Regions from separate parts of the Streptomyces sp. NPDC058620 genome, predicted to be linked through region 3. Evidence: predicted binding sites of a transcription regulator. Region 3 holds the regulator's gene; each other region holds the start of a gene.

Region 1 (3,273 bases), on a different contig from region 3:
GGCAACTACGACGACGTCAACCGCTTCTGTTCCGAGCTCATCGGCGACCCGCTCGGCGAGGGCTGGGGCTTCGTCAACGTCAACCTGCGTCCGTACTACGGCGAGGGCTCCAAGACCCTCGCGTACGAGATCTGCGAGCAGCTCGGCTGGCAGCTGCCCGACCAGCTCGTGATCCCGATCGCCTCGGGTTCGCAGCTCACGAAGATCGACAAGGGGCTCCAGGAGCTCATCAAGCTGGGTCTGGTCGAGGACAAGCCGTACAAGATCTTCGGCGCCCAGGCCGAGGGCTGCTCCCCGGTGTCGGTGGCCTTCAAGGCCGGTCACGACGTCGTGCGTCCCCAGAAGCCGAACACGATCGCCAAGTCCCTGGCGATCGGGAACCCGGCCGACGGTCCGTACGTCCTGGACATCGCCCGCCGTACCGGTGGGGCCGTGGAGGACGTGAACGACGAGCAGATCGTCGACGCGATCAAGCTGCTGGCCCGTACCGAGGGCATCTTCGCGGAGACCGCGGGCGGGGTGACGGTCGGCGTGACGAAGAAGCTGATCGAGGCGGGTCTCCTCGACCCGACGCTGACCACCGTCGTCCTGAACACCGGTGACGGTCTCAAGACGCTCGACGCGGTGGCCGCGACCTCGCAGGCGACCGCGACGATCCGGCCGAGCCTGGACGCGTTCCGCGCCGCCGGCCTCGCCACCAGCTGATCACCCGAGACCGAAGGAAGGCACCCACCATGAGCGTCAAGGTCCGCATCCCCACCATCCTCCGCACCTACACGGGCGGCCAGGCCGAGGTTCCGGCGGAGGGCGCGATCCTCTCCGAGGTCATCGCGTCCCTGGAGAAGAACCACCCGGGCATCGCCGCCCGCGTCCTGGACGACCAGGGCAAGCTCCGCCGCTTCGTGAACGTGTACGTCAACGACGACGACGTGCGCTTCGAGGGCGGCCTGGACGCGGCCACGCCGGACGGTGCCGGCGTCTCGATCATCCCGGCCGTCGCCGGAGGCTGACCGCCGGGCCGGCGCGCGCACGGCCGCCGGCTTCACAGCGTTATCCCTGTTACCCCCTCCGCGAGAGAAGCGGAGGGGGTAATTCTGCATGGTTAAGCGCGGTAGAGTTGGGAAGTCCCCTCCGCTGCCTGTGCCGCCCGCATATGAGAATGCGCCCGGTCGCGATAAGAAGCAGCCAAAGTGTGCGACCCCCTTGAGCCATAAGTGGCCTTTGTCAGGCCCGACTTGCCCAGGAATCTCATGAATTCCCCATATAGGGGCGATCGGTTGTGCCCAGAATTCTCGTCCGATTGACCTGTTGCAGAGGGCAGTTGGGCAGATACATTCGGCCGCGGTCGACGCGTTCCGGCGCACGCACCCTCTCCGGTCGGAGGGTGAGTTCTGACCCGGGCCCGCGAAGTGCGGTCCTGTGCAAGGGCCAGTAATAGGGGAGTTAGGCATGGCTCAGGGCACCGTCAAGTGGTTCAACGCGGAGAAGGGGTACGGCTTCATCGCGGTCGACGGTGGTGCGGATGTTTTCGTCCACTACAGCGCGATCCAGATGGACGGGTACCGCACCCTCGAAGAGGGTCAGCGAGTTGAATTCGAAATCTCGCAGGGCCAGAAGGGGCCGCAGGCGGACATGGTCAAGCTCGCCGTCGGCTGAGCTCGGCGCGGTCGGCCAACGACACTACTCACGCACGTAGGGCCCGTACCCCCAGGGGTACGGGCCCTACGTGCGTCCGGGTGTCCACGCGTCCGGGTGTCCATGCGTCCGGGCGTCCCCCGTGCGTCCGTGTGCCCTCCGTGCGCCTGTGCGCATCCTCCGGCCGGCACCCCGTCCGGGCACGCCCGGTTGTCCACATCCCGAGGGGGACGCTTGCACTCGCAGGGGTCGAGTGCTAATCATTGGCGTTAGCACTCTCCAGGTGAGAGTGACAGAAACTTGGACCGGGCCGGTGAGGCCCGCAGGCTGCGTGGGGCAAGGAACCACACAGCACGCTGGCCGTCCGTCGCGGGCGCCTCTCGGTCCGGAGAATCCACCCCTGTCCGGGAGGACCACTTCACATGGCCAAGATCATCGCGTTCGACGAGGAGGCACGGCGCGGTCTCGAGCGCGGGATGAACCAGCTCGCCGACGCCGTCAAGGTCACCCTCGGCCCCAAGGGCCGTAACGTCGTCCTCGAGAAGAAGTGGGGCGCGCCCACGATCACCAACGATGGTGTTTCCATCGCCAAGGAGATCGAGCTCGAGGACCCGTACGAGAAGATCGGTGCGGAGCTGGTCAAGGAGGTCGCCAAGAAGACGGACGACGTCGCCGGCGACGGTACGACCACCGCCACCGTTCTCGCTCAGGCTCTCGTCCGCGAGGGTCTGCGCAATGTCGCCGCGGGTGCCAACCCGATGGCTCTGAAGCGTGGCATCGAGAAGGCCGTCGAGGCCGTCTCCGCCGCTCTGCTGGAGCAGGCGAAGGACGTGGAGACCAAGGAGCAGATCGCTTCGACCGCCTCCATCTCCGCTGCTGACACCGAGATCGGCGCCAAGATCGCCGAGGCTATGGACAAGGTCGGCAAGGAAGGCGTCATCACCGTCGAGGAGTCCCAGACCTTCGGTCTGGAGCTGGAGCTCACCGAGGGTATGCGCTTCGACAAGGGCTACATCTCGGCGTACTTCGCCACCGACATGGAGCGTATGGAGACGTCCTTCGACGACCCGTACATCCTGATCGTCAACTCCAAGATCAGCAACGTGAAGGACCTCCTTCCGCTGCTCGAGAAGGTCATGCAGTCGGGTAAGCCGCTGCTGATCATCGCGGAGGACGTCGAGGGCGAGGCCCTGTCGACCCTGGTCGTCAACAAGATCCGTGGCACCTTCAAGTCCGTCGCCGTCAAGGCTCCGGGCTTCGGTGACCGCCGCAAGGCCATGCTCGGCGACATCGCCATCCTCACCGGTGGCACCGTCATCTCCGAGGAGGTCGGTCTCAAGCTGGAGAACGCCGGCCTGGACCTGCTCGGCAGCGCCCGCAAGGTCGTCATCACCAAGGACGAGACCACGATCGTCGACGGTGCGGGCGAGAGCGACCAGGTTCAGGGTCGCGTCAAGCAGATCCGTGCCGAGATCGAGAACTCCGACTCGGACTACGACCGCGAGAAGCTCCAGGAGCGCCTCGCGAAGCTGGCCGGCGGCGTGGCCGTCATCAAGGCCGGCGCCGCGACCGAGGTCGAGCTCAAGGAGCGCAAGCACCGCATCGAGGACGCGGTGCGCAACGCCAAGGCCGCTGTCG
Region 2 (3,273 bases), on a different contig from region 3:
GGCGAACCGCTGCGCCCGGTACGCGGCGACCGAGGTGCGGGTCGCCTGCTCGACACCGTTGGGAGTGAAGAACATCCGGTACGCGTCCTCGGCCCCGAACTTCGCCACCGCCCGCTGCCGCAGCCGGGCCTGCCCCAGGGCCGCCGACACCAGGCCGGCCGGGTGGCCGCGGCGCAGGCGGGTCGCGGTGGCCAGTTCCCGGGCGGGGTCGTGGTCGCGCAGCTCGGCCAGGAGCGCCGCGCCCTCGGGGGTGCGGAGCGCGTGGAAGGCGGCGAGCGGGTCGGGCGCGTCGGGCGTGGGGAGAGCGTTCACCCGGCCCATTGTGAGCCAGCCGGGGGACCGGGCGGGCCCGGCGGCGGTGTCGGTCCCGGCGTCCGGGCGCGTCCTGGCAGGATGCGGCGCCATGCAGCTAGTACGACAAAAGGGACAATTCGCCATGACGTGGCGCAGATCAGGCCGCCTCGTCCGTGGGCCGGTCCGTACGGCCCTGATCGCCCTCCTCGCCACCGCCGTCGCTTCAGGGTGCGCCGCAGACGGCGCGGACAGCGCCACCGGCGCCAAGCGGCCGGTATCGCCCGCCACCGGTCAGGAGGGCCCGCCCGCACTGAAGGCGGCGCCGGCCGGCGCGCTGTCCGTGTACGCCGAGAAGATGCGGCGGAAGCAGGCCGCGCGGGTCGCCGCGGCCAAGAAGTGGGGGCTGGCGAAGATTCCGCTGACCGCTCCCGAACCGCCGGCCGTCAAGCCGCGCATCACCACCCGCAAGGGATTCGAAGTCACCGGCGGGGACGCGCTCCCGCCCGTCTTCACCACTGTGCCGACCAAGGAGCGGATCGTCTTCCTGACGATGGACGACGGGGCCGAGAAGGACCCCGCGCTGCTGCGGATGATGACGGAACTGGACATCCCGTACAGCGCGTTCCTCAGCGACTACGTGGTGAACGAGGACTACGGCTACTTCAAGAAGATGCAGGCCCGCGGTGTCGTCCTCAGCAACCACACGCTGAACCACCGTTATATGCCCGGCCTGTCCTATGCCGAGCAGGAGCGGGAGATCTGCGGCCAGCAGGACATGATGGCGAAGCACTTCGGGAAACGGCCCACGCTCTTCCGGCCGCCGTACGGCAACTACAACCGCGACACCCTGCGCATCGCCAAGTCCTGCGGCATCAAGGCCGTGCCGCTGTGGGCGTCCGAGGCGTTCCCCGACCACATGGAATGGCGTGAGTGGGACCGGGACCTGCACCCCGGCGACATCATCCTCACCCACTTCCGGGGGCGCGAGGACTGGAAGGGCTCCATGCCGGACATGATCCGGCGGGTCATGAAGACGGTCACGGACAAGGGTTACGCGGTCGCCAGGCTGGAGGACTACGTCTGACACGGGAGGGCGGCGCGTCCGCCACGCAGGGGTGGTGAATTGGCACTCCGCTTGACCGAGTGCTAATCGCGGTCATAGTCTCAGTGCTGGCACTCCCCACTGGAGAGTGCCAGCATCACCGTGCGACAGGGCAGGTCCGGCACCCGCGACGACGGATCGACCTGGTCGCCACCCCAAAGACTGTTAAACCCCGTGAGATCTCCGAAGGGGGAGACCGGATCGTGTCGACCACCAGCTCCAAGGTTGCGATCAAGCCGCTTGAGGACCGCATTGTGGTCCAGCCGCTCGACGCCGAGCAGACCACGGCCTCCGGCCTGGTCATTCCCGACACCGCCAAGGAGAAGCCCCAGGAGGGCGTCGTCCTGGCCGTGGGCCCGGGCCGCTTCGAGAACGGCGAGCGTCTTCCGCTCGACGTCAAGACCGGCGACGTCGTCCTGTACAGCAAGTACGGCGGCACCGAGGTGAAGTACAACGGCGAGGAGTACCTCGTCCTCTCGGCTCGCGACGTGCTCGCGATCATCGAGAAGTAATTCACCCACGTTTGTTTCTGTTCTGCGCCCCTGGCCCCCGCGAAATAACTAGCCGGGTGGTCAGGGGCGCAGTTCGTTTGAGAGGACAGGCAACAGCCCATGGCGAAGATTCTGAAGTTCGACGAGGACGCCCGTCGCGCCCTTGAGCGCGGCGTCAACAAGCTTGCCGACACGGTCAAGGTGACGATCGGCCCCAAGGGCCGCAACGTCGTCATCGACAAGAAGTTCGGCGCTCCCACCATCACCAACGACGGTGTCACCATCGCGCGCGAGGTCGAGCTCGACGACCCGTTCGAGAACCTCGGTGCCCAGCTGGTGAAGGAGGTGGCGACCAAGACCAACGACGTAGCGGGTGACGGCACCACCACCGCCACCGTCCTGGCCCAGGCGCTCGTCCGCGAGGGTCTGCGCAACGTCGCCGCGGGCGCCTCCCCGGCCGCCCTGAAGAAGGGCATCGACGCCGCGGTCAAGGCCGTGTCCGAGGAGCTCCTCGCGACCGCCCGCCCGATCGACGACAAGTCCGACATCGCCGCCGTGGCCGCGCTCTCCGCGCAGGACTCGCAGGTCGGCGAGCTCATCGCGGACGCGATGGACAAGGTCGGCAAGGACGGTGTCATCACCGTCGAGGAGTCCAACACCTTCGGTCTGGACCTCGAGTTCACCGAGGGTATGGCCTTCGACAAGGGCTACCTCTCCCCGTACATGGTGACCGACCAGGAGCGTATGGAGGCCGTCCTCGACGACCCGTACATCCTGATCCACCAGGGCAAGATCGGCTCCATCCAGGAGCTGCTCCCGCTGCTGGAGAAGGTCATCCAGACGGGTGGCTCCAAGCCGCTGCTGATCATCGCCGAGGACGTCGAGGGCGAAGCCCTGTCGACCCTGGTCGTCAACAAGATCCGCGGCACCTTCAACGCCGTCGCGGTGAAGGCCCCGGGCTTCGGTGACCGCCGCAAGGCCATGCTCGGCGACATCGCCACCCTCACGGGTGCGACCGTCATCGCCGAAGAGGTCGGCCTCAAGCTCGACCAGGCCGGTCTCGACGTGCTGGGCACCGCCCGCCGCGTCACCGTCTCCAAGGACGACACGACCATCGTCGACGGCGGCGGCGACTCCGCCGACGTCAAGGGCCGGGTCAACCAGATCAAGGCCGAGATCGACTCCACGGACTCCGACTGGGACCGCGAGAAGCTCCAGGAGCGCCTCGCGAAGCTGGCCGGCGGCGTGTGCGTGATCCGTGTCGGTGCCGCCACCGAGGTGGAGCTCAAGGAGAAGAAGCACCGTCTGGAGGACGCCATCTCCGCGACCCGCGCCGCGGTCGAGGAGGGCATCGTCTCCGGTGGTGGCTCCGCTCTGGTCCACGCC
Region 3 (3,273 bases):
GCCGGGAGAAGAGCCCCTGCTGACCTGGCTGAAACTGCCCGGTGGGCCGCTCCTCGCCACGCAGCTTCGCGAGCTCGCGAAGGACGCGCTCCTGCTCCGCGTCCAGCTTCGACGGGGTCATGACCTCGACGTGCACGATGAGATCACCGCGCCCGCCGCCCCGCAGATGCGTGATGCCGCGCCCGTGCAGCGGAACCGACTGGCCGGACTGCGTGCCCGGCCTGATGTCGATCTCCTCCATGCCGTCCAGCGTCTCCAGCGGCACCTGGGTGCCGAGGGCCGCCGCCGTCATCGGGATGGTGACCGTGCAGTGCAGGTCGTCGCCTCGCCGCTGGAACACGGCGTGCGACAGCTCGTGGATCTCGACGTACAGATCGCCGGCCGGGCCGCCGCCGGGGCCGACCTCGCCCTCGCCCGCGAGCTGGATCCGGGTGCCGTTGTCGACACCTGCCGGGATCTTCACCGTGAGCGTGCGACGTGAGCGGATGCGGCCGTCTCCGGCGCACTCCGGGCAGGGGGTCGGCACGACCGTACCGAAGCCCTGGCACTGCGGGCAGGGCCGCGAGGTCATGACCTGGCCGAGGAAGGACCGGGTGACCTGCGAGACCTCACCGCGGCCGCGGCACATGTCACAGGTCTGGGCGGAGGTGCCGGGCGCGGCGCCCTCACCGCTACAGGTCGTACAGACGACCGCCGTGTCGACCTGGATGTCCTTGGTCGTACCGAAGGCCGCCTCGGAGAGGTCGATCTCCAGCCGGATCATGGCGTCCTGGCCGCGCCGGGTCCGTGAACGGGGCCCGCGCTGGGACGCCGTACCGAAGAACGCGTCCATGATGTCGGAGAAGTTGCCGAAGCCACCCTGTCCGAATCCGCCCGCGCCACCGCCGCCGGAGGCGGACAGCGGGTCGCCGCCGAGGTCGTAGACCTGCTTCTTCTGCGGGTCCGACAACACCTCGTAGGCGGCGTTGATCTCCTTGAACCGCTCCTGGGTCTTCGGGTCCGGGTTGACATCCGGATGCAGCTCGCGGGCGAGCCTGCGGAATGCCTTCTTGATCTCGTCCTGAGATGCGTCGCGGCGCACGCCGAGTACGGCGTAGTAGTCCGTGGCCACTTACGACTCCGCCAGGATCTGTCCGACGTAACGTGCCACTGCGCGTACCGCTCCCATCGTTCCGGGGTAGTCCATGCGGGTCGGTCCGACCACGCCGAGTTTGGCGACTGCCTCGTCGCCCGAACCGTAGCCGACCGCGACCACGGACGTGGAGTTGAGGCCCTCGTGGGCGTTCTCGTGACCGATACGTACGGTCATGCCCGAGTCCTTGGCCTCGCCGAGCAGCTTCAGCAGCACGACCTGCTCCTCCAATGCCTCCAGCACCGGCCGGATCATCACAGGGAAGTCGTGCCCGAAGCGGGTGAGGTTGGAGGTGCCGCCGATCATCAGCCGCTCCTCCGTCTCCTCCACCAGAGTTTCGAGAAGGATCGAGAGGACCGTGGAAACGGTTCCTCTGTCCTCGCCCTCGAAGGACTCCGGCAAGTCCTGCACCAGTTGCGGGACATCCGCGAAACGGCGACCCACGACACGGCTGTTGAGCCGCGCCCGGAGGTCCGCCAGAGATGTCTCACCGAACGGCGCAGGGCAGTCGATCATACGCTGTTCGACCCGGCCGGTATCCGTGATCAGCACCAGCATCAGCCGGGCCGGAGCCAGCAGGAGCAGTTCCACGTGCCGCACCGTCGAACGGGTCAGCGAGGGGTACTGCACGACGGCGACCTGCCGGGTCAGCTGCGCGAGCAGCCGCACGGTACGGCCCACGACGTCGTCGAGGTCGACCGCGCCGTCGAGGAAGTTCTGAATGGCCCTGCGCTCCGGCGACGACAGGGGCTTGACGCCCGCGAGCCGGTCGACGAAGAGCCGGTAGCCCTTGTCCGTCGGAATGCGCCCCGCGCTGGTGTGGGGCTGGGCGATGAAGCCCTCGTCCTCCAGCACCGCCATGTCGTTGCGGACCGTGGCCGGGGACACCCCGAGGTTGTGCCGCTCGGTCAGCGCCTTGGAGCCGACCGGCTCCTCGGTGCCGACATAGTCCTGGACGATGGCGCGCAGCACTTCGAGTCTGCGTTCGCTGAGCATCGCGCACACCTCCAGCTGTGGTTCCCGGTCTCGTCCTGGCACTCTGTGCGTTCGAGTGCCAGCATTCCCCTCCGTCAGTGTACGGGGGCGGGGTGGCCCCCGGGCAAGGGCGACCGGTCACGCTACCGCGAGACTGCGCAGGTCGTTGCCGATAGCGTCGTTGTATGGACGTCTCTTGGGAAGAGCTCGGCTGGGAGCGGTTGAGCAACGGTGTGGGCCGCCGGCGCCTTCCGGTGTGGGACGCGACGGCCGCGCTGGTGGCGGGAGCGGACCGTGCGCTGCTCTTCGACACCGGTTCCTCGCTCCGTGAGGGGGCCGAGCTGCGCTCCCAGGCGGAGCGTCTGCTCGGCGGGAGGGTGACGCATATCGCACTGAGTCATCCGCACTTCGATCATGTTCTGGGCACCGCGGTGTTCGCCGGGGCCGAGGTGTTCGGGGCGGTCGGCATCGTGGATCTGCTGAGGAACGGGGCGGACGAGCTGCACAGCTCGGCGGTGCACCACGGGGTGTCCGAGCACGATGCGGCGGAAGCGGTGGACGTGCTGGTCGCCCCGCACCACGAGGTGTGCGGGGAGTGGACGCTCGATCTGGGCGGCGGGCTCCAGGTGCTCCTGGCCAATGCGGGGCCTGGTCACAGCGGTCACGACCTGGCGGTTCTGGTGCCGGGCTCGCCCGCCGTGGTGTTCTGCGGTGATCTGGTCGAGCAGTCCGGGGAACCGCAGGCCGGCCACGACGCCATCCCCTCCCGCTGGCCGGCCGCTCTCGACCGGCTGCTGGCTCTGGGCGGTGAGGACGCGGTGTACGTACCGGGGCACGGAGCGGTGGTGGACGCCACGTTCGTACGGATGCAACGTGATCAACTGGCGGCTCAGTTCGGCGTGTCGTGACCGCCCGCCGCCGTATCGTCGTCCGATGCGCAGCTACCAGCCGGACCTGACCCCGCCGTGGAAGAAGTCCGTACCGGCCCCCGAGGTCCCCGCCGAGCCCGACCTGGTCGTCGAGGAGGCCGCCACCGGCTTCTGCGGGGCGGTGATCCGTTGCGAGAAGACGGCGCAGGGCCCGACGGTGACCCTGGAGGACCGCTTCGGCAAGCACCGGGTGTTCCCGATGGAGCCGCGCGGCTTCCTGCTGGAGGGCCGGGTCGT

The links. The regulator HrcA, encoded in region 3, represses chaperone genes, less so after heat shock. The targets are predictions, from matches to a motif close to TTNGCACTCNGNNNNNCNGAGTGCNAA.
Region 1: the regulator HrcA is predicted to act here: its motif matches at 1,869-1,895, upstream of groL (chaperonin GroEL).
Region 2: the regulator HrcA is predicted to act here: its motif matches at 1,418-1,444, upstream of groES (co-chaperone GroES).

What each region holds. Positions count from the first base shown of each region.
Region 1 covers NZ_JBHXQO010000002.1:124,665-127,937, forward strand. Annotated here, with positions in the region: gene thrC (threonine synthase) at 1-705, shown strand, start outside; gene ACFWSK_RS02970 (MoaD/ThiS family protein) at 735-1,010, shown strand; gene ACFWSK_RS02975 (cold-shock protein) at 1,450-1,656, shown strand; gene groL (chaperonin GroEL) at 2,058-3,273, shown strand, end outside.
Region 2 covers NZ_JBHXQO010000002.1:452,151-455,423, forward strand. Annotated here, with positions in the region: gene ACFWSK_RS04630 (methyltransferase domain-containing protein) at 1-321, opposite strand, end outside; gene ACFWSK_RS04635 (polysaccharide deacetylase family protein) at 437-1,378, shown strand; gene groES (co-chaperone GroES) at 1,600-1,908, shown strand; gene groL (chaperonin GroEL) at 2,008-3,273, shown strand, end outside.
Region 3 covers NZ_JBHXQO010000032.1:36,124-39,396, forward strand. Annotated here, with positions in the region: gene dnaJ (molecular chaperone DnaJ) at 1-1,111, opposite strand, end outside; gene hrcA (heat-inducible transcriptional repressor HrcA) at 1,112-2,128, opposite strand; gene ACFWSK_RS25340 (MBL fold metallo-hydrolase) at 2,293-3,015, shown strand; gene ACFWSK_RS25345 (DUF3097 domain-containing protein) at 3,041-3,273, shown strand, end outside.